DNA from 4 places in the Shewanella sp. SG44-2 genome. Region 4 is predicted to be linked to each of the others. Evidence: predicted binding sites of a transcription regulator. Region 4 holds the regulator's gene; each other region holds the start of a gene.
What was found. Region 4 encodes sigma-54, which starts transcription at its own class of promoters, with help from an activator protein. Its sites were predicted from a motif close to GTTGGCACGNNNNTNGNNT; they were not measured.

Region 1: the regulator sigma-54 is predicted to act here: its motif matches at 3,780-3,798, upstream of flgF (flagellar basal-body rod protein FlgF).
Region 2: the regulator sigma-54 is predicted to act here: its motif matches at 1,631-1,649, upstream of H5181_RS05790 (superinfection exclusion B family protein).
Region 3: the regulator sigma-54 is predicted to act here: its motif matches at 3,919-3,937, upstream of H5181_RS14855 (flagellar hook-length control protein FliK).

What each region holds. Positions count from the first base shown of each region.
Region 1 covers NZ_JACJEU010000039.1:12,235-18,155, reverse strand. The annotation lists gene flgJ (flagellar assembly peptidoglycan hydrolase FlgJ) at 1-380, opposite strand, end outside; gene H5181_RS18995 (flagellar basal body P-ring protein FlgI) at 398-1,495, opposite strand; gene flgH (flagellar basal body L-ring protein FlgH) at 1,506-2,180, opposite strand; gene flgG (flagellar basal-body rod protein FlgG) at 2,190-2,978, opposite strand; gene flgF (flagellar basal-body rod protein FlgF) at 2,990-3,733, opposite strand; gene flgE (flagellar hook protein FlgE) at 4,022-5,416, opposite strand; gene flgD (flagellar hook assembly protein FlgD) at 5,477-5,921, opposite strand, start outside.
Region 2 covers NZ_JACJEU010000005.1:169,808-175,728, reverse strand. The annotation lists gene H5181_RS05795 (ATP-binding protein) at 1-1,459, opposite strand, end outside; gene H5181_RS05790 (superinfection exclusion B family protein) at 1,690-2,301, shown strand; gene H5181_RS05785 (DUF3149 domain-containing protein) at 2,489-2,620, opposite strand; tRNA gene H5181_RS05780 (tRNA-Leu) at 3,020-3,104, shown strand; gene H5181_RS05775 (sigma-54-dependent Fis family transcriptional regulator) at 3,479-5,116, opposite strand; gene H5181_RS05770 (cytochrome c3 family protein) at 5,315-5,572, opposite strand; gene H5181_RS05765 (DcaP family trimeric outer membrane transporter) at 5,710-5,921, opposite strand, start outside.
Region 3 covers NZ_JACJEU010000021.1:60,288-66,208, forward strand. The annotation lists gene fliO (flagellar biosynthetic protein FliO) at 1-98, opposite strand, end outside; gene fliN (flagellar motor switch protein FliN) at 182-565, opposite strand; gene fliM (flagellar motor switch protein FliM) at 577-1,605, opposite strand; gene fliL (flagellar basal body-associated protein FliL) at 1,635-2,156, opposite strand; gene H5181_RS14855 (flagellar hook-length control protein FliK) at 2,250-3,737, opposite strand; gene fliJ (flagellar export protein FliJ) at 4,042-4,488, opposite strand; gene fliI (flagellar protein export ATPase FliI) at 4,494-5,834, opposite strand; gene fliH (flagellar assembly protein FliH) at 5,815-5,921, opposite strand, start outside.
Region 4 covers NZ_JACJEU010000026.1:36,832-42,752, forward strand. The annotation lists gene H5181_RS16290 (KpsF/GutQ family sugar-phosphate isomerase) at 1-394, shown strand, start outside; gene kdsC (3-deoxy-manno-octulosonate-8-phosphatase KdsC) at 397-963, shown strand; gene lptC (LPS export ABC transporter periplasmic protein LptC) at 960-1,520, shown strand; gene lptA (lipopolysaccharide transport periplasmic protein LptA) at 1,507-2,088, shown strand; gene lptB (LPS export ABC transporter ATP-binding protein) at 2,085-2,816, shown strand; gene H5181_RS16315 (RNA polymerase factor sigma-54) at 2,959-4,443, shown strand; gene hpf (ribosome hibernation promoting factor) at 4,469-4,756, shown strand; gene ptsN (PTS IIA-like nitrogen regulatory protein PtsN) at 4,759-5,202, shown strand; gene rapZ (RNase adapter RapZ) at 5,199-5,921, shown strand, end outside.

The DNA.
Region 1 (5,921 bases), on a different contig from region 4:
GCAACAAACATACTTGGGTTAACTTTGTAGTCTGTATTACCACGCAATACCGATGCTGGTGTAATGGGGCTATCATCTGGGTCTAATTGCTGCACCATCATCTCAGCCAGCCCCAACATGCCTTTATTAGATAAATCGACTGACATTTGCTGATCGCGCATTTGTTCAAAAAATGCGGTGGTTTCACTGTTCATTGGATTGTCTGACTTAAACGCGGCATTAGCATCTCGCATGCTTTTCATTAGCATTTGAATAAAGATACCTTCAAATTGCTTTGCCGCTTCTTTAAGTGCCCCCTTCTCGTCTTTCTGGGCTTGGACACGAAGTGAATCTAGTCCTCCTAGATCCAGAAAGTTCGATGAAGCTGACAACTTTTCCATAGTCATTCCGACAATTATTAGATGATGATAAGTTCACCATGCAAAGCGCCTGCCATTTTTAACGCTTCGAGTATGGCAAGTACGTCTGATGGTGCGGCACCCACTAAATTCACGGCTCTGACAAGCTCATCAAGTGTGGTACCTGGATTAAACATAAACATACGACGATCTTTTTCTGACACATCAATCGTACTGTTTGTCGTAACAACCGTATCACCACCCGCTAATGCGTTGGGTTGTGACACTTGGGTGGCCTCAGCAATAGTCACGGTTAATCCGCCATGAGTGACAGCTGCGGGTAATAACTTGACGTTTTGGCCAACCACAATGGTGCCGGTACGTGAGTTAACAATCACTTTGGCTGATTCTTCTGCTGGTATAACTTCAATGTTTTCTAATACCGATAAAAACGACACCCGCTGTGAAGCATCGCGTGGCGCGCTCACTTGAATAGAGGTGGCGTCAATTGCCTTTGCCATATCCGGACCCAGTAAATCGTTAATTGCATCTGCGGTACGTTTGGCGGTTGAAAAATCAGAGCGACGTAAATTAAACGTAAGGTAATCACCGCTAGCAAACGGACTAATTACACTGCGCTCGACAATGGCACCACTTGGGATACGGCCAACGGTTGGAGTGTTTTGAATCACCATTGAGCCATCTAGCCCTTCGGCACTAAAACCACTTACAATTAAGCTTCCCTGAGCAATGGCATACACATTGCCATCGACCCCTTTCAAGAAAGTTTGTAATAAAGTGCCACCACGTAAACTTTTTGCTTCACCTAAACTGGACACGGTAATGTCAAGATTTTGACCCGGCTTAATAAAGGCCGGCATTTCGGCATGCACAGCAACGACAGCGACGTTCTTTGAATTAGGACGAACAGAGTCTGGTAAATTAATGCCGAAATTTTTGAGCATGGTTCTGAAAGTTTGTTCGGTATAACGGGTTTTTTCCCCTGTACCAGGCAAACCCACCACCAAGCCATAACCCACTAATTGGTTACTTCGCACCCCTTGAATACTGGCGATGTCTTTAATCCGTTCGGCATGTGCAGGCGCGGTTAGCATTAATATTGATGCAACAGCCGCTACAATCAGGTTGATTTTCATGCATTACTCCTTAAAAAGGCCACCAGTCACTCATAAAGAATGAACTCAGCCAACCGACTTTTTGGGAGTCAGCAAACGTACCGGTACCGCTATACTGAATACGAGCGTTAGCCACTCGTGTCGAATCGATTGTATTGTCTGGATTAATGTCTTCACTGCGGATCATTCCGGTGACACGAATAAACTCATCACCGTTGTTAATTGAAATCCATTTTTCACCGCGGATCACCAAGTTGCCGTTACTGAGCACTTGGATGATATTGGCTGAAATACTGCCATCTAAACTGTTAGATTGATCGGCATCAGACTCGCGCTTGGTATTCATGCTGTCGGAGTAACCTAAATCAATTGGGACACCACTGATGGAAATATTTTTACCGCCGGCATAAACGGGCTCTACGCTTAAATCTGAGCCTTTTTTGATTTCGTTATTAGCACTTTTCGACGCTTGTGTGGACTCTTTTAACGTGACGGTAATAATGTCACCGACGCGATGCGCACGAATATCGGAATACAAGCTTGATGCTTGGCTATCAAGATAAATAGATCCCGTTGGCGCCACCTGCGTCGGAACGGTATCTGGGTATACCGGCGCATAAAATGGGTCATCAGCAATGGGTTTTCTGGCTGTAGAACTACAGCCAACCAATAACACCACTGAAGCTAACGCAATGTATTTAATCATGTTAGCTCCTTAGAGATTCTGATTAATATAAGACAGCATCTGATCAACTGCCGATATAACCTTTGAGTTCATCTCGTAAATACGTTGACCTTGGATAAGGTTGACCAACTCTTCTGTTACATTCACGTTAGAGGTTTCTAGTGCTCCTTGGCGAATAGAACCTAAGCCGTCTAACGATGCTGTACCTTGAATAGGTGTGCCGCTTGCACCCGTTTCGGTATACAAGTTTTGTCCTAACGGGTCTAAACCTGCCGGATTAATAAAATCGGTCATGGTTAACTGGCCAATAACCTGACTTGCAGCGGTACCAGGGGTTTGCACTGATACTTCGCCCGATGCAGACACCGTAATACTGGTGGAATCATCCGGGATGGTAATTGGCGGTTGCACCACATAGCCTGAACCTGGAGTTACAATCTGACCGGTATCATCTAAGCTGAACTGGCCATTACGCGTGTAGGCTGCTGTACCATCTGGCATTTGCACTTCAAAAAAGCCCGAACCTTCAATCATTAAATCTAATGAGTTATCGGTAGTCAGCATGTTGCCTTGGGTAAACATTTTTTGGGTAGCAACAACTTTAGTACCCGCACCAATGTTTAAACCATTGGGTAATTTGCTATTATCTGAGCTTATGCCACCGGCTTGATTAACCGTTTGATACAGTAAGTCTTCAAATACCGCGCGACTTTTCTTAAATCCGACAGTGCTGGCGTTGGCCACGTTATTCGAAATAACGGCAATGTTAGTTTGCTGGGCATCGACACCGGTTTTACTTATCCATAACGCTGGATGCATAATAATTACTCCTAACTAATTCTCATCAAGGAAGTGGACGCCCGATCAATTTCTTCAGCGTTCTTCATCATTTTGACTTGCATTTCGTATTGACGTTGAATATCAATCATGGCGACCATTTCATGCACTGAGTTCACATTACTGCCTTCAACCGCGCCGCTTTCAACTTGAACGCCGGGGTCGTTTGGTGCATTGCCACCCGCAGTTAAGCGAAACAACCCATCTTCACCGCGCATGAGGTTTTCGTTACCAGGATTAACTAATTTAATCCTCGCGACCTCTTCTATCACTTCCGCGGTTGCTCCTTGCGGACGTACTGAAATAATACCGTTGGCGGAAATTTCTATTTTCTCAACCGGGATGGGTAACACAATAGGACCCGAAGCTCCCATTACAGGGCGGTTACTGCTATTTAACAACAAACCTGTACTGTCAATTTTTAAACTGCCCGCACGGGTGTATCCTTCAGAACCATCTGCCGCTTGCACTGCAAGCCAGCCATCACCCTTAACCGCAATATCAAGGTCACGACCAGTGGTTTTAATCGGACCACCGTTAAAATTACTGCCTGGGCTTTCCATCATCGAAAATACCCGTGTAGGCAAGCCTTCACCAAATGCCTGCATTGAACGGGCTTGGACCATGTCAGCTTTAAATCCATCAGTATTGGCGTTAGCAAGATTGTTCGCACTCACTGCTAGGGCATTCATCCCCTGCTTTGCGCCACTCATGGCAATATAAAGAAATTTGTCCATTTTTTGCTCCGTCAAACTTTCTGCAAAAACACTATATACACAGAATAAGCAAGTATCATGCCAATGAGATTTAAGTTGTGTTGTAAGGAGGTAACTACATGAATCAGTTAATCAATAAAATTAACGAATAACGCGTGAGTGTCAAAAAAGCATCTATCAACACTAGTGAGGTAATAACAAGGAGTAGCGAGGAGTAACAATAACAAGGATAAAGGCAAGGTGTTGCCGTAAACGGCAACACCTATTATCACGTAAACATAAATTAATAAGGTAAAGGTAAACGTAAACTTAGCGGATCTGTAATATCGTTTGATTCAAAGTATTGTTGACTTCAAGTGTACGCGAGTTAGCTTGGAAGTTACGCTGAGCAGAGATTAAATCAACCAGCTCTGTGGTTAAATCAACGTTTGATTGCTCAAGCGCAGACGAACGAATACTACCAAATGTACCGCTATTGGCCTCACCGGCTAACGCTGGGCCCGAATCTAAACTGGCTTTCCAAGAAGTATTGCCCACTTGAGTGAGCCCTTGTTCGTTAGCAAAACGAACTAAAGCCACTCGCGCTAACGGAACCGTTGAGCCATTACTATAACTGGCGGTAATTAAACCATCTGAACCAATACCGACATTGGTTAATCGACCCACGGTAATACCATCTTGAGTCAATTCAGTCACTTCAAACGGAGAAGAATACTGAGTTGGATTATTAAATTTTATCGTAAGGGCTTGAGTACCATCAGCGCCGGGGCCTAAAGCACCTGCACCACCAGCACCTAGTGCTTCAGTGGTAATAGTACCAGGGCTACTGCCAGTATAAGCACCAACAGAATTAAATTTTAGGACAGCCCCTGACCACACTCCGCCATCAGTCGGGTTATTGGCAGTCGCGGTACCGGTAAATGTATTATCACCAACTTTATCCCCATCACTATCAGTGTCATAACTAGCAGCACCAGTAACAGGATCTGGCTCAACATCCACAGGGTCACCATCGACGGCATAAAAGACCACCCAATTACTTTCATCAGTATATGAACCGTTCGTTGGCTTAACAAAGTAGGTGGTCATAATATGCGACTCACCTAACGAATCATAAATCGTCACCGAGGTGGAATTATTAAATGTATCAGAATCGGCAGGATTAAAATTAGCGGGATCTAAGGCTTCCTCACTCACATTAAGATTCATCTGCAAACCAACATTACCGGTTTGCACAGGGCTACCCGCCGTGTCAGGGATCTTAATTGGTTGAGTTGTGGTTAAACTGACAGAGGTTGAACCACCATCTTCATCCACGGGGAAACCTTGTAAAAAATTACCCGCTGAGTCGACCATATAATTACTTGAGTCAACTTTAAACGCCCCCGCACGGGTGTATGACTGATCTTGCGAACCTAATTCTGAAGAGGTAACAAAGAAGCCACCACCACTGATCGCCATATCCAACGAGTTACTGGTAAATTGCAAGCTACCTTGATGAAACTGCTGCGCAACTTGTGTGGTAGTTGCACCGCCACCCACTGCCGTTTTACTGTTAGAAAAAATTGAATTGGCGTAAACGTCAGCAAATTCAGCTCGAGATTCTTTAAAACCAATAGTATTGACGTTCGCGATGTTATTCGCGGTCGTATTTAAATCTTTTTGCGCGGCAGCGATACCACTCAATGCGATGTTAAATGACATATTACACCTCTCACATTTAATTCATTTATGATGACAGCTAACGGTTCGTTATTAGCCGTACTATGTTTCAGATACTGCGAGTACGTCAGATAACTTAATTCCACCTACTCCACGCAAATTCAAAATTGCTCCTGTTGCTACAGTGCCTAATGACACACTAGTAACATGAGCGTAAGTCGACACGGCTAAATCTTCCGACGTTCCATCGACTTTACCACTGGCCTTAATGGCATAATTACCCGCTTTAGCTGGGTTACCACTTTTATCTAAACCATCCCAAGTCACATCAACATTGCCGCCTTTACTGCCGTCAACATTAAAGCTCTTAATAAGCTGACCCGACTCGTCTTCAATCCTTACCGTAATCGTTTCAATTGCTGACGGCGTACTGATCACCCCTTTTATCTCAGAGCTTTCAGTAGAGATAGCGCCGGTATCAGAAGGAATTAGCACTTTTCGTCCAACCAAGCCTGAAGCTTGTAACGCCTGGCTAGAACTCATCACA
Region 2 (5,921 bases), on a different contig from region 4:
CTTTATGACGAGCTGTAGTGAAGAAGGGTTCGAAAATATGTTCGACGATGTCATTAGGAATAACCGCGCCATTATTTTGAATTTCTATATGAATACTCTCTGGCTCAGTAACGACATTAATGTGGATCTTTGCTTGAGTAACATCTTTAAATGCATGTAAAAATGCATTTGATACCACGTTAGTGATAGCCTGGCTTAATAAACTGGCATTGCTATTAAGTTGTAATTTTTCATCCAAGTTTGTGGTTATTTCCACGTCTAAAGGCGAAAATATCATTAAAGATGAATCAGTAATATCGCGTAATAGATGGCTCAAATTAAAGACTGTGTTTTTCTCATGACTTTGTTCCGCGGCAATAGATTTAAATTGTTGGATCAAATAACTCGCACGAGTGATATTACTGACGATTAACTGACTGCTTTGTTGATATTGCTCTAAAATTTCATTTATTTGTTCTAAAGTGGCATCATCGCTATGGATCAATTTGATCAACTCTTCTATATGAGACAATTGCGAGCTGGCAGCCGTTAAGCAAATACCAATAGGGGTATTAATTTCATGGGCTACGCCAGAAACTAAGCCACCTAATGCAGCCATTTTTTCTTTTTCTATAAGCACTTGTTGAGTTCGTTTCAACATTTGCAGTGATTGTTCAAGTTCTTTGGTTTGTTCTTTAACTTGGCGCGCGAGCTCATCTTTATAGCTGCGTTCTAACAACAGTAAACGATCGCGATCTTCAAGAGCATGCTGCAGATCGACTTTTGATTGGCGCAATGCTTGATAAGAGCCTCTGATTTGCCGTTGCATAGTATTAACCGCATCTGCTACTAAACTGAATTCATCATGTTGCGGCTTTCGATTAAAATCCAAGGGAGTAAAGTTGTGGTCTAAGTTAATATCATCACAATATTTACTTAAATGACGAAGGTGCTTTGTCACATTGAACCACACTAGAAACAAGATAAAACCTGCTACCAAGAAGGTTTTAATCGCGTTGGATAATAAAATCAGTATTGCTTTATTATACAAACGATCATAAATGACATTTAGATCGGCTTGTACGATGAGCGTACCAACAGGAATGTTTTCATTATTGGTATAAATTAATGGATATTGTTTCTCAATAACAGCCGTGTTCTTATATTCACCAAAATGCCATTCTTGATTACTGTCATCACGGATAGAAATATAGTTTATGTCAGGTAATTGACTCAAACCACGGAGTTGCGTGTCGATCAAGTGTTCATCTATTACCCATAAGCTGGCTGCCAGCACTTCTAAATTTACCGCTTCTATATTCGAAAAAACGCGATCAATTCTACTTACATCATTTTGATAATCACTTACTAGCTGATAAGCCGTCGTCACTAGCGTAATTAAAGAGCTAAAGATCACGATCGAAAGCGTTAATTTTCGAGCTATAGGACTTTGTAATAACTGTCTTATGGATATCAGCATAGTTTCTTCATTGTGATTTATTAATAGGGAGAATCTACTTATGAGAGTATTGATTCTACAATGTATTTCGCTGGTGTTAGTTCGGGTCTCATACCTTTGGTTCAAGCATAGCCTGATAGGCAATATATAGTGATGAAAAAATAAATAAATATCAGCTAATCAATTAATTTTTCTGGCATATATTTTGCTTTGTCTTAGTAAGCTCAAAAATCTGACACTGCGGGTAAGCTATGATGAAAATTAAAGTAGGTTCAATAAAGTTATTGAATAGTAAGCGTTTGTTCGTAAGTTCTATGTCATGGCTTATCGTAGCATGTGCAAGTTTATTGTTTGCGCCTAAAGATTTATTGGCGTTTTTATCATTAGACCAACTCGTACATCAATATGGTCAGTTTATTGGCTTAGGGTTGATTATGGGGGTTGCATATTTTTTAAGTCAGATTTTTGCCTTTATCGTCGATGAAGCAATCGTATATTTACGTCAAAAACGTACCGTAGAAACCATTGACGCAAAAGTGAAACTGCTGGACCCTGCTGAAAGAGCCTTGCTACGGGAATTCTTTTTACAAGGACAAACAATTTTAACCTTGCCACAAAATGAATTAGCGGTTAAAAATTTAGTTAACACCAGTATACTTGAAATGCTTGGTAACGAGCGTCACTATGCGATTCAAGGGCCAACGGCTGAATACAAAATTTCGATGCAGGCCCGTAATTATTTAAATCGTGATGTACTACGTTTACCTGCAGGTGAACCCAGTGCAGAAGAAATGAGTCATTTGATTAAAACGCGACCACATTTTATTAATGGATTGATTCAATCGCGTAAGCATGCGGTGTAATAGCTAATAGCGCGGAAAATCGTGCTGCAGATGAATAAGTAAATGAATAAAAAAGATGGGGGCATTTACGGCCCCCATTCTGGCATAAAAACGCATCATGTGTTTTGTCGCCAATGTATCATTCACAAGGAAGTATCCATATTGAATATGAATAATAAGCAGTAAAAAACTTAGCCTATTAAGAGACTCACTTAGTAGGTGCAGACTTCACAATAAACATCCACATTAGATAAGACATTATTCCAAAGGTGCAAAAAATTACAGTCATAGAAAGTAATCCTATCGCGTTACCAAACATTAAATCTAACCAAAATGCCATGATATTTATCCTTTAGAATGTGAAGACACGATCATCATAAAGTCAAAATAACGTCGTTATACTGATCTTGATCAATCTTCAGCCGTCATGATGTTAACTTAGTGTAAAATTGCCAATTAGCTCACAAAAAACTACTATCCTTCTCAATTGAGGGGGGATGAATGACTTTTGAGCAGTTGAGTGTTTTTTATAGAAAAGAATAGGTAAAGGGCTTGCCATTATGAAATGCAACGGTATAATCGCCAGCACTTAATTGTGACAATGATTGTTGCAGTAATTACTGTTTAGTTAGTTTTAAATTGAGTGCTCGCAGTTAGGGTTAAATTACGAGTGTTGTTTTGCAAAGATATTTGGATTTATCAGATTACTTTGCAAAGCGAAAATAGCTGCTAAGTCTTTGCCTGAGTGATGAAATTGGTATACATGGGGGATTCAAAATCCCCTGCTTCACGGCGTGTCGGTTCGAGTCCGACCTCAGGTACCATCATTTGAAAGCCCCGTTCTTAATTGAACGGGGCTTTTTTATATCTGCGATTGATTGATTTTATTATTTCTATCAGATGGACTTATTTGTAGCCGTGTTTGTTGGACTGGTTTGTAACATGGTACCAATGTTGAGCCTTCCCGACGTCGACTCGATAGCACCTGAAACTTCTTAGCTCATCAAGATGACAAAACTCTTAATCTATTTGTTATTCAAACAAACTTAATGTCCAGTGTATTCATTGCTTGATTCATGTCCGTCGTACAATGATTGCTCGGTGAATAAAACATCGTGATGGTAGTCTATCTTTATCTCTTTGTTACGTAGATTTAGATTATATCGCTGTCTTTTAATAGTTTACTAAATGATTTATGTTAATCGAAATTTTGAAGTTCATCATATTCTTTCAACTTTCGATATAGGGTCGCGAGGCTCATTCCGAGTTTTTTGGCTGTGAGTGCTTTGTTATTATTTAGGGTTTCTAATACCGAGACTATATAGTCTTTTTCAATGGTATTAAGTGGTTTAATACCATTATTTATCGATGGTTTAGTGATATTTTGATGAAATTCTTCTGGTAAGTCTTCAGGCATAATCTGTGGCCCAGGACTTAACACTACCGCCCGTTCAATCGTATTGGCGAGTTGACGAATATTGCCTGGCCAGTCGTAGTTGAGTAATAAATCTGCTGTTTTGTAGTTAAAACCAGTGATTTTTCTACCCAGTTTTTCATTGAAATCGGACAGAAAACAGCGCGCTAAGGGTAAAATATCTTCTCCTCGATTCCTTAGTGGAGGGATTTTGAGTTCGATAACATTGAGTCGGTAGTAAAGGTCTTGACGGAAATCACCGGCTTCAACCGCTGCTTCTAAATCTTTATTGGTTGCCGATATGATTCGAACATCAACATCTTTTATATTGTTGTCACCTACTCGACGGATTTGTTTTTCTTGAATCACTCGCAGTAGTTTAGTTTGCATCGAAGGAGAAAGTTCGCCGACTTCATCGAGGAATAGTGTTCCACCGTTGGCACTTTCGATCAATCCCATTTTGTTATTTTCAGCCCCTGTAAACGCGCCTTTTACATGGCCAAATAGTTCACTATCTAACAGAGATTCAGTTAGTGCACCGCAATTTATTGCCAGTAAGGGTTTATTATTTCTATCGGAGTGGCGATGAATAAAATCAACTAATTTCTCCTTACCTACGCCACTTTCACCTGTGACTAAAATTGATGTGGGCACCTTAGCCACGTTAATGGCCATTTCGATGAGTTTTTGCATCGGATGGCTATTGCTGATGGGGTAACTACTGTGGGAAAAATTGTTTTTAGCGCTTAAATTGATATTAGAGTCTCGAGGAAAATACTCTTCAATTTTTAATATGTCTTGTACTTCGGATTTAATGTTGTCGTTGTTGATCCCATTATAATATTGCAGAAGGGGTAAGGCTTCATCACCCCATTGATCGATATAATTTCCGACTAGGCGGCAGTGACAGTCGCCTTTTGCTTGGCATTCTGGCTCAATAAAATAAACTGTGCGTTGTTGTACATTTGAAACATAACCGCTTGCGAACCCCACTTGCTCCCAACAAGCGACATCAGTAGATTGTCCATTTAAGCGAAGTTCCTGATCGGCTTCATATGAACCAATAAAGTAAGTTTCAACCAGTGGTGAGCCTGACAGTCCATCGGTGCGCTGACTCGTAAGTACTTCGCCAAAACCAAACATAGAGCAAATCATTGGGCCTAATTTTCCCTGACGCGCTTCTGACCATACTTCAGGCATTTTTCGTTTTATTTGTTCTGCTAATAGCCAACCTCTTATAAACCCAGAACGAGTTATTATCGTTCGTGTAGCTTCTTCCCCTATGGTCTTGAGTAACTCTTTTCTAAGCATACCGTGAGATACCATGTCCGTAAGGTATGCCCTTTGGTCAAGAAAACTCATTGTGCCGCCATGAGGTTTAAATGCTAAAAGTTCTCGAAGATCCAATTGTGACGTTTTCATCTACATCCATTTATTTAACTGTTGTAGGGAGCGTAACATCACTAATGTTGCATTTCAGTGAGGGTCTTCTTACTTATATGATTTAAAAAAGTATCTTAATTGTTACTGACTAAAAAGAGGGGCGACGCCTTAAATATGTCTAAGGCGTTATTTGTAGTGACTTGTTTATAATTAAAAAATTATAGACATGTTAATTATTTAAGGTACGTTAAATTCAAACTCATGGCAGTTATTACAAAAGTTTTCTGATGTTTCGTGTTCTGCATGACAGTTCTCACACTCAAGTTCTACGCCGTAATGAGGTGAGTCATGTTTATCGGGGGCACCATGATAGTCTTGTTTTTTTTGCGGTAATTCGTGGCACGTTAAACACTGTTCCATTGGTGCAGCTTCAAAAGGTTTGCTGATGTGACAATCTGCACAGTTCAATCCCGCATTTTTGTGGTGGGATTTCATTGTTTTAGCGTTTGCATAGTGTGTAAAAAAAAGCGTGAGTACAGTAAGTAACGTTAATATCAGTTTTTTGTCCATAATGTTCATCCAGTCAGAGTACACGCAGCGGTTTTTACTGTCACCGCTGCAATATTGGTTTGTTAGAAGGTATATTTCACATAAGTTTGAAAGCGTGTCATATCACCTTCTTTTTCGGCCATGTTTTCGACATCACCCATGGTGACGCCTACTGCCCATTCAATATCCGGTGTAATGTTCCAAAATAGGTTTGTGTGCCAAGAGAAGGCTGTTTTATTGGCATATTCAGTAAGAATACCGTCTTCAAGGCCTTTCTCGTCTTGTTCTGAATAAC
Region 3 (5,921 bases), on a different contig from region 4:
ACTGGATGAGCAGAGGTATTTTTAGCTAGAGTGCTAGACACTTCAGGGACGCTTAACGCCTCACTCATAATGCTCAGCATTAGTATTATATTCGCCACTGCTATTCCTTGTTTGTGCAACCAACCCAGCAATTTCAGCATATGCTAATATTGCTATATTATTGTTTATAATATACTTTTATTTATTTTAGCTTTTTAATACGTTCTGTTTGGCTAATAACATCCGTTAGACGGATACCAAATTTGTCATTCACTACCACTACCTCACCATGAGCAATCAAGGTTCCATTAACCATAACGTCTAAAGGCTCACCAGCTACACGGTCAAGTTCGACCACCGAACCTTGGTTGAGCTGGAGTAAATTACGGATGCTAATAAAACTACGACCCACTTCCATGGAAATAGTTACCGGAATATCTAGAATACCGTCTAACTTGGCTGCTTCTTCTTTCGTAATCGGTCTAGAGTCATCGACTAACTCATCAAGTTCGACATGTTCGGCTTCTTCTAAAGCTTGCTCTGCCATTGCTGCAGCCCAGTCATCGCCTGTATCTTCTGTGCTCATTCTACATCACCTTATAAATCTGAAATATCACGCGACTTGCCTTTGCGAGTCACTAATTGCATCTCTGTTTTAACCGTTTCTGGCCGCGGAATCTTCTCACTGATTTTTAATGCTAAATTATCGCGCGATTTACCCATTTTACAACGATAAGTCGGTAAACCTTCAATTCGCATCATAATGTGTTCTGGTAAATCTATCGGAATAATATCCCCTGCTTTAAACCCCATAACATCACGTAATGTCACTTCATGTTCAACAACATTGACATCAAAACCGACCTGCACATCCATGATTTCATCACGTAATGCTTGCGACCAGCGCATATCCGTATCTTGTTTATCACTTTGAACACCGGCATCGAGTAATTCACGAATAGGCTCAATCATCGAATACGGCATGGTAATGTGGAAATCACCGCCGCCACCATCAACTTCGATATGGAACGAATTAATCACTACCACTTCGGTCGGGCTGACAATATTCGCCATTGCAGGATTCACTTCAGAGTCGAGGTACTCAAACTCCACATCCATTACCGGTGCCCATGCTTCTTTATAATCTTCAAAAATAATTTTAAGCAACAACTGCACAATACGGCGCTCTGTTGGTGTAAATTCACGGCCTTCAATTTTGGCATGAAACCGGCCATCACCACCAAAGAAATTGTCTACCAGAATAAAGACTAATCGTGCTTCCATGGTGATTAATGCAGTGCCTTTAAGTGGGCTAAAACGCACCATATTTAAACTGGTTGGCACAAATAAAGTATGCACATACTCGCCAAACTTCAGCATTTGTACGCCATTGATCGACACTTCGGCTGCGCGGCGCATCATGTTAAACATACTGATGCGTAAATGCCGTGCAAATCGCTCATTTACGATTTCAAGCGTGGGCATACGGCCACGCACAATTCTGTCTTGAGAAGAGAAATCATAAGAACGCGCATCAGCGCTGTCCTCTTCTATCTCATCATCATCAACATCATCAACACCATGCAATAGCGCATCAATTTCATCTTGGCTTAATAAATCACTCACATCATCGCCTTAGCAGTTAATGCTTTTGGTTATTGCATTACAAAGCCAGTAAACAGGACTTTTTCAACAACTTTCTTGCCTGTTATTGGTTGCAGCGTATTTTGAACATTGAGTAACGCTAACTGACGTAACTCATCTTTACCGGCTTGGGTACTGAGTTTTTGTACGTCTGCAGCACTAAAAGTAGTTAATAATGCATCTTCAATCAATGGAATATGTTTTTGTGTCAATACACTATCATCACCACGCACCATTAATTGAACTTTAATTTCAACCAGTCTAGCTCGGTCAACGCCGGGCAAATTAAATAGGAAAGGTCTCGGCATACCGACATAATTAGCTTCTTCCATCGACATAGGTTTGGCATCTGTAGATGTCTCTGTTTCTGTCTGAGAGTCAGTATTTTCAGGTTCATCAGAGCCCATAAAAAACCACACGCCTCCCCCAATAAGCAAAGCCAACACCAAACCAATACCACCAAAGATGACTAATTTTTTGCTTTTCTTACCGCCTTCAGAGGCTTCATTCAATTCTAATTCTTGTTCAGGCATTCTGGTTCCTAATCAACATTGTGATTAACATTAAAACGTAGCTAAGTAGCCAGCTCTTATTGAAAAGTCATATTATTGCTATAGGTTACCTGCTTAAGCATAATAATCTATAGCTGAATGTAAACTCCTTGATGGATTTGTCATCAAGCTGACCTCTTGTGCTGAAATTTCGTCCAACTGACTGTCTCCCCCACCTTGATTAGATGATTGTTCATGCGGTTGTTCACTACCACCGTCACCTTGGGACACTTGGCTGTCTGTCAGTTGTAATCCTTCTTGAGCCAGCATATCGCGTAATCGAGGCATCGCTTGTTCAACGATATCGCGGGTTTGCGACTGCGCTACATGAAACTGTACCTGAGTTTGATCACCTTGAATCTGAATTTTAACCGTTAAATGTCCAAGTTCTGGCGGATCAAGACGAATTTCAGCTTGTTGGATACCATTACTGACCATGGTTATTAACTGCTGTTTCATTACGGGAGAAAAACGCTGGATCATCTCTTGCATCTGAGCACCAGGTTCTCCTTGTGGTCTTAACGATAGCTGAAATTGCGGAACATCACTTTTATGAACCGAGGCAAAGCTACTCTGATTTTGTAACGCCTTACTGTCAGTGTCACTGAATTCGGCCAGAGTATCTAATCCAAAACTAGTTTGATTTACAGAGGTTGAGGCTTCACCGGAGGCGCGTTTTGTCGCTAAGGAATCTAAGACCACCGAAAAGTCAGCTTTTGCTAGCACTTTGGCATTATCAGTGTCTAATTGGATATTGCCATCAATACGAGTTTTGTCGCCTAAAATGGTCTCAGGATCAATTGTCATCGCCGATGTAGCTGCTGTTAACGCTGCCGAACTGCTAACGCCAGAATGTAAAGCTACAGTTTGATCGACTTTAGCGGTTGCTGAATTCTGGTTTGCTGCACTTATTTGACCCTGAACAACAACACTTGTGGCAACTGATTTATCAAGTTGGCTCAGCTCTTCACTATCAGGCGATTCATCACTGCTAGTCATAACCTGTGCTTGTAAATTGAAGTCACTAAGTAATGTGCTTAAATCTTGATTATCTAGAGCGTGTAAATCTTGTGCAGATAAATCGGCAAATGCCATTAAGTTGTCGAGGTCTTCAGGACTAAGCTGAGAAAGAACATCTTTAATAGAAGAAACATCAGCGTCAAGCTCAAGAAGATCTACATCTACGGTATTACTTTTTGGTTCTGTGGAAACTGCTGCGTCAAAATAAACGTCAGATGTATCGACATGCGGCAATTCATTTCCGCCAGAGGAATGACGTTTATTAAATGAATCGGCCATATTAAGTTGAGCAAAAATCAATTCCGCATCTGCATTTTCTTCGGTAGACAACTCGTTTGCTAACGCAACACTGTTTTTGTCCACTTCAGCATCCATTGACACCTGCGCTGTATTACCACTGCGTCGTATAACAAGATCGGATTCACTCGCCTGATTGAAAGCAGATAAGAATGATGTATTTTCAACATCTTGTACATTTCCCTTCGTACTCACATCGGCAGATTTACTGCTATTGCCAAGTAAGATATTGCTCATCTGCTGCATAATCTGCTCCACTCAATCAAACAAGGTTAAGTTATTGGTCGTCTAATAAATAGCTCTATATTTAAACCTTATGCGTCATATAACGGTTTATTTCGCTATATCAATAAGGTCATTGTGAAAACCTCATAAAGAGTTATTCACTGTCGCTTCGCTGACGATTTTTATTTCAATCATTGTTATTAAGCAATTTAAATGCCAATACACATTGGCTGAATAACATTTCAGTGATTAAACATACAAAAAGAGTAACGAAAAAGTTAAGCGTAAACGATATTAGGATTAGAGAGTCATTTGACTGGTAGGACTATTTAAGATTTCGACGAAAATATTGCTGCATAGCAAATTCATCCGACATTTTTTGTTCGCGTTTAGCTTCTATTACCCTCGCTTTAGTTGCTTTTTGGCTTAATAACATTTCTACCGCTTTGCGTTTTTGTTGTTTTTCTTGCCAATGAACTTGACGATAGCCCACTTGTTTTTCGGCATCTTTAACAGCGGCAACTTGCTGGGTGATTGCACTATCGACTTGGCGAATAAATTGATGAAATTGATGATACTGATTGGCACGTAATGTAGTACCAGTATGCCCTTCCATCTGCTTCATATAATCTAAACGATAGTTATTTAGTGCATCCAACTGGCCCTGGCGTTTTTGTTTTTCAAATTGCGCAGACTTAAGCTGTAATGCCGCTTGATCTTCTGCGGCGGTGGCTAACTTCAAAACCGTCAATAGTGGGTCAGTTCGAGTCATTGATATTATCCCTGACACTGTGCGGCAATTTGAGTCAACATGACTCGGCTTTCTTCAAACGTCATCGGCTCTTTAAACCCCTGCCGCAAAAAAGCATTCATTGCAGGTTGTAAACGTATGGCATTATCAATTCTAGGATCGCTGCCTTGCGAGTACGCGCCAATTGAAATCAGATCGCGATTTTGTTGATACAGCGAATACATCTGTTTAACTTTACGCATCGCTTCTAAGTGTTCTTCACTAATCACCATCGGCGCGACACGGCTAATCGATGCTTCCACATCAATAGCGGGATAATGGCCCGAATCAGCAAGCTGACGAGATAATACAATGTGGCCATCTAGAATCGCTCGAGAAGCATCGGCGATAGGGTCTTGTTGGTCGTCACCTTCGGTTAATACCGTATAAAAAGCGGTAATTGAACCTTGTCCGGCACCGCCGTTACCCGCTCGCTCAACCAGACGCGGTAATTTAGCGAATACCGAAGGTGGATAGCCTTTGGTGGCAGGTGGCTCGCCTACAGCAAGAGCGACTTCTCGTTGTGCTTGTGCGTAACGCGTTAAACTGTCCATCAGCAATAGTACATCGTAACCTAAATCTCTAAAATACTCAGCGATACGAGTGGACGTTTCACAGGCTCGTAAGCGCATTAACGGAGAAGTATCCGCAGGTGCAGCCACAACGACTGAGCGCGCACGACCTTCTTTACCTAAGATTTCCTCAATAAACTCTTTAACTTCACGGCCACGTTCGCCCACTAACCCCACCACAATAATGTCGGCTTTCGATCCTCGTGTCATCATGCCAAGCAGCACACTTTTACCCACACCGGAACCAGCAAACAAGCCCATTCGCTGCCCTTTACCAACCGTTAACATCGAGTTGATAGCACGAACGCCAACATCTAACGGTTCAGTAATCGCTCGTCGAGATAATGGATTAATATAAGGACCATGACGTGATGCATGTTGATCTGTATTAAGCGGGCCTAAACCATCTAACGGCACGCCGCTACCGTCTAATACTCTGCCTAATAATGACAACCCTACATTTAAGCCTGATTGCTCGCCTAAAGGTTGTACACGAGCGCCAGGCAATACGCCTCTAAGCTCTTCAATAGGCATTAAATACAGTAACTTGTCATCAAAACCGACAACCTCAGCAACCAACTCACCAACCATGGTTTCAATAGAGCATAAACTACCAACCGGCGCGCGGCACCCAGTCGCTTCAAGCGTTAGACCAACAACCCTAACTAACTGGCCGCTTGCAACAGGTCGCAGCGGTAACACGTGCTTATGATGTACCGCAAATTTGTTCAGTAGTTTATGTTGACGAGTGCTCATCGGTATTTCCTTGAGATAGGTCTTTCGTCTGTTGCTGAGCATCAGCCACTTTATCAGCTATTGAGATGTCAGCTTGTGCACTTATAT
Region 4 (5,921 bases):
AAGAAAATTATTACTAAAAGTCGATGATGTCATGCATCAAGGCGATGATTTACCGATCGTCAATGATGATATTTGTATTACTGACGCACTTTATGAAATATCTAAAAAAGGCCTTGGCATGACGGCTGTAGTCGACCATGCCAGTAAACTCGTAGGCATTTTTACCGATGGCGATTTACGCCGGGTTATTGATGCAGACGTGAACCTTCGAACCACTTCTATTGCTCACGTAATGACTAAAAACTGTGTTACCTGCCCTGCTGGTATTTTAGCAGCACAAGCACTGCAAATCATGGATGAAAAGAGCATCAACGGACTGATAGTCGTTAATGAAAAACATCAACCGATCGGAGCATTAAACATGCTCGATATGGTTAAAGCTGGAGTCATTTAATCATGTCAGAATCAACTTCGTTTCACCAAGGATTTTACGGCCCTGTCAGTAATGACATATGGCAGCGAGCTCAAAAAATCAAACTGTTAATCTGTGATGTCGATGGGGTATTTTCAGATGGACGTATTTACCTCAGTAATGCAGGTGAAGAACTCAAAGCGTTCCACACTCGTGACGGTTATGGTGTTCGTTCTTTGCTTACCAGTGGTGTTCATGTTGCCGTGATAACAGGACGTAAATCTAAGATTGTTGAGAACCGCATGACAGCATTAGGTGTCACACATATTTATCAAGGTATTGATAATAAATTTGAGCCTTTTGAGCAATTATTGTCTCTTTATAATGTGACTGCAGATGAAGTGGCTTACATTGGCGATGACATGGTAGACCTACCCGTAATGAAAGCCGTAGGGCTAGCCGTTTGTGTCGGTGATGGTCATCCGTTTGTCAAACAACAGTGCCATATGACAACCACTCTTAACGGTGGCCATGGCGCACTGCGTGAACTCACCGATTTATTACTCTTAAGCCAAGATAAGTTTGCCAGTGCTCATGGTATGAGTATATGAGTAGAGTTTCGCTAGGTATTATTGCTTTTTTTGGGCTTGCTTTTATATTGTACTGGCAAGCACAAATAAAACGCAGTGAAATGGATGCGGTGCAAATACGCGGTATTGAGCGCCCAGATTTTGTTGCAGATAACCTACGCACGACAGAATTCAATCAACTAGGTTTTGTCGAAAGTCGAGTCAGCGCGGAGCACATGGAGCATTACGCTTCAAGCGACATCACTCACTTTACCAAACCTATCTACCTCATTTTCCCTGAAAATGGTAAAGCACAATGGCAATTAAGTGCAGACCGTGGGCAATTGAATAAAAATACCAGCAAAGTCACATTAGAAAATAATGTTATTATTGATGCCATTGATATAGAAGAACCTCTACAGTCACTGAGTACCCAAGCCATTACGGTGGATTTAACCACTATGATAGGCACCTCACAAGAGATGGTGTACATCAAAGGTAAAGGGTTTATTATTCAAGGTTTAGGCTTGCATGCCGACTTGAATTCGCAAAAATTATCGCTACTTAGCCAGGTAGAAGGAACATATGAGCCACATTAATCGTCTCCACACTCGCGCCAATGTTGTGTTACTAAGTAGCATACTTTGCATATTGAGTTTGCCAGCCACAGCGAAACAAGGTGATCTGAAACAAGAATTGAAAATCGCTTCCGCCAGTCAGTCTGCCGACATTAAAAACAATCAAATTGTTTTTAATGGTCCGGTGACAATTGTCCAAGGCACGATTAATATCAATGCAGATCAGTTACGGGCGTTTACCCCTGAAAACAGCACCAGCAAGAGATTAATTGCTACTGGCACCCCTGCTACATTTTCACAAGAATTAGATGACGGTAAAATTGGTACCGCAAGTGCTGACGAAATTAGCTATGACCTTGCCACCACTACACTCACATTGACAGGCAACGCCAAATTGGATCAATCTGGTAGCCAGGTTACCGGTAATAAAATCAAGTACAACATCAGTGCTCAAGAGCTGATTGCCGAAAGTACTGGTACAGGACAAGATCGGGTAATCACCATCATTCAACCAGAGAATTTCCAAGACGAGTCGGCGCCAAAGCAAAAGCTCCCTGAAATCCCTGTTAACAAGCAGATCAAACCATGACCCAAATTACCTTAACCGCTGAAAATCTAGCAAAAAGCTATAAAGCTCGTCAGGTTGTTAAAGATGTGAGCTTAACGGTTAAAACCGGCCAAATTGTCGGTCTTTTAGGCCCTAATGGTGCAGGTAAAACAACCACCTTTTATATGGTTGTCGGCTTAGTAAAAAGCGATAAAGGTCGGATATTAATTGACGATGACGACCTTACTGCCGATCCAATGCATTTGCGCGCCCGCAAAGGTATAGGTTACTTACCACAAGAAGCCAGTATTTTCCGCAAGCTTACCGTTTACGACAACATAATGGCCGTACTGCAAACTCGCAAAGAGCTCAGTACAGACCAACGTATTGAGCAACTTGAGCATCTACTCGAAGAATTCCACATTACTCACATACGCGACAGCCAAGGCATGTCGTTATCGGGTGGCGAACGTCGTCGAGTTGAAATTGCGCGCGCTTTAGCTGCTAATCCAAAATTTATTTTGCTTGATGAGCCTTTTGCTGGTGTTGATCCTATTTCGGTCATCGACATTAAAAAAATCATCCAACAACTTAAAAATCGCGGTTTAGGGGTATTAATTACCGACCATAACGTACGTGAAACGCTAGACGTTTGTGAGCGGGCCTATATCGTTAGCCAGGGTAATTTAATCGCCGAAGGCACACCTGATGAGATATTAAGTAATCAACAAGTTCGTGCTGTGTACTTAGGTGAACAATTCAAGCTATAGTTACTTTACTGGCCTTTAGTCTAGCTAACTCATTTCATTGAACGATACCTAAACAACGTTAAATGTCATTGATGTATATGGCAATCCATTACAGTTTCGAGATTGTCATTTTTATTGAAAATCATCTAGGGATAAGCGGTAAATGAAAGCGTCACTCCAACTTAAAATGGGTCAACACTTAACCATGACCCCACAATTGCAGCAAGCCATTCGCTTACTGCAATTATCGTCATTGGAGCTACAGCAGGAAATCCAACAAGCATTAGATTCAAATCCATTACTTGAAATAGAAGATGAGTTTTCTGAAGCAAAAGACTCCTTAAAGGAAAATCGCGACCAAGCGGATACCGACTTTAGTGACAACAGCATTGTTAATGTCGAAAAAGACACTTCCACTGTCGACATTGCAGAATCCATGACCAAAGAAACCATGGATGATTTAGCCATGGATACCACATGGGACGAAGTGTACACAGCCTCACCAATGTCAGGTTCAGGCAGTGCGAGCATGCGCGATGACGACATGCCCTTTCAAGGTGAAACGACCGAAGGTTTGTACGAACATTTAGAATGGCAAAAAAATCTTACCCCATTTTCAGACACTGATCTCGCCATTGCCACCGCCATTATTGATGCCATAGATGAACGCGGTTATTTAACCCAAAGTACCGAAGATATTCTTGAAGCCATGGGTGATGAAAATGTGGAACTTGATGAAGTTGAAGCGGTATTAAAACGCGTTCAACACTTTGACCCTGTTGGTGTTGCTGCACGTGATTTAAGTGAATGTCTATTTATTCAATTAGCACAATTCTCTAACGACACACCACATATCGATAATGCTCGTTTGTTAATTAAAGGCTATTTAGATTTAATTGCTGGCCGTGATTTCAGATTATTGATGCGTAAAACAAAACTAAAAGAAAATGAATTACGTGACGCAATCACTCTAATTCAGACACTCAATCCTCGTCCTGGTTTATTAATTACCCCAATGGATGATGAATACGTTATTCCCGATGTCACTGTATTAAAGAAAAATGGCCGCTGGGTTGTAGAGTTAAACCCAGACAACATGCCTAAAATTGGTGTTAATCAGCAATACGCGGCCATGGCTAGAGGCAGTAAAAACCCGTCGGATAGTCAATTTATTCGAGGCCATCTGCAAGAGGCTAAATGGTTTATTAAAAGTATTGAAAGTCGCAACGATACTTTACTTAAAGTGGCAAATTGCATTGTACAATTTCAGCAAGGCTTTTTTGAATATGGCGAAGAAGCCATGAAGCCTATGGTGCTCAATGATATTGCGGAAGCAGTAGAGATGCACGAATCGACCATTTCACGAGTCACCACACAAAAATATATGCACACCCCACGAGGGTTGTTTGAACTAAAATACTTCTTCTCTAGCCATGTCAGTACTGACGATGGCGGGGAATGCTCATCTACAGCCATTCGTGCTTTTATCAAAAAGCTGGTTGCCGCAGAAAACCAGAAAAAACCACTGAGCGACAGTAAAATGGCTCAGCTTCTGGCAGAACAGGGCATAAACGTTGCGCGTCGTACGATTGCAAAATACCGTGAAGCAATGATGATCCCGCCCTCAAACCAACGTAAGAGTTTATAACCTACTAGGCAATGGAGGATTTTTTATGCAAATAAGTCTGACTGGACATCATGTCGAAATCACAGAATCTTTACGTGAATACGTCCAAGGTAAATTTTCAAAGCTTGAACGGCACTTCGATCAGATCCATAATGTACACGTTGTGCTCAATGTAGAAAAATTACAACAAAAAGCAGAAGCTAAAATCAACGTTAATGGCGCAGAGATTTTTGCAATGTCAGAAAATACTGATATGTATGCTGCAATAGACGCCCTGATCGATAAACTCGACCGTCAGGTAATTAAACACAAAGAGAAGAATACAAAACACTAACGATGGAACTTTGTACCATTCTGCAGCCGGAATGCACTACCTGTGCCACACCGGGCAGTAAGAAAAAAGTACTGGAACTCATCAGCAATTTAGTCGCTGCCCAGTACCCAACCCTGTCTTCGCAAGAGGTTTTTGAAAGCCTGTTAGCGAGAGAGAAAATGGGTAGCACAGGTATAGGAAATGGCATTGCGATACCTCATGGTCGATTAACGACCATCGATCACCCTATCGCGATATTTATTAAATGTGAAGAAGCCATTGCCTTTGATGCAATAGATAAGCAGCCCGTGGATCTTTTATTTGCTTTGTTAGTACCTGCCGACCAGTGCCAACAACATTTAGGCACGTTATCAAGCATGGCCCAAAAGTTAAGCGATAAGCAAATATTGAAACAGCTTCGCAAAACTCACGACGCAACAGAACTTTATCAGGTTATTACTGCATGAAACTTGTCATAGTATCGGGACGTTCAGGCTCAGGAAAATCCGTTGCCCTGAGAGTATTAGAAGACCTAGGATATTATTGTGTTGATAATTTGCCTTTACCACTTATTGGCACATTATTAGCCCAGCTTAAGGGCAGCAATGATTTGGTTGCGATTAGTGTTGATGTTCGTAACATTGCAGAACAAGGTAAAGTGCTTCAAGACCAATTGGCACTACTTGAGAATGACACTGAAATTATCAGCTTCTTTTTAAATTCCAATGACAAAGTATTGCTTAAACGTTACAGCGAAACACGTCGATTGCACCCATTATCTAAAAATCATATTTCACTGCAAGAAGCGATCAAATTAGAAGGCCGTTTACTCGAGCCGATCGCAAAAATTGTTGATCACTACATCGACACTTCTGCACTAAATATCTACGAATTAAGCGACCAAGTTAGGCAAATATTATTAGGCAGTGTTGATAAAGAGTTAGTGATTAACTTTGAATCTTTTGGTTTTAAACACGGAATGCCGACAGAAGCTGACTTTATGTTTGATGTACGCTTTTTACCTAACCCCCACTGGGAAATTGAGCTGCGTCCATTTACGGGCTTAGACGAACCCGTACAAGAGTTTTTAGGGCGTCAGCCATTAGTGAATAAGTTTATTTGGCAAATTGAAAATCTATTTGAAACTTGGATGCCACATCTAGAACGTAATAATCGCAGTTACCTT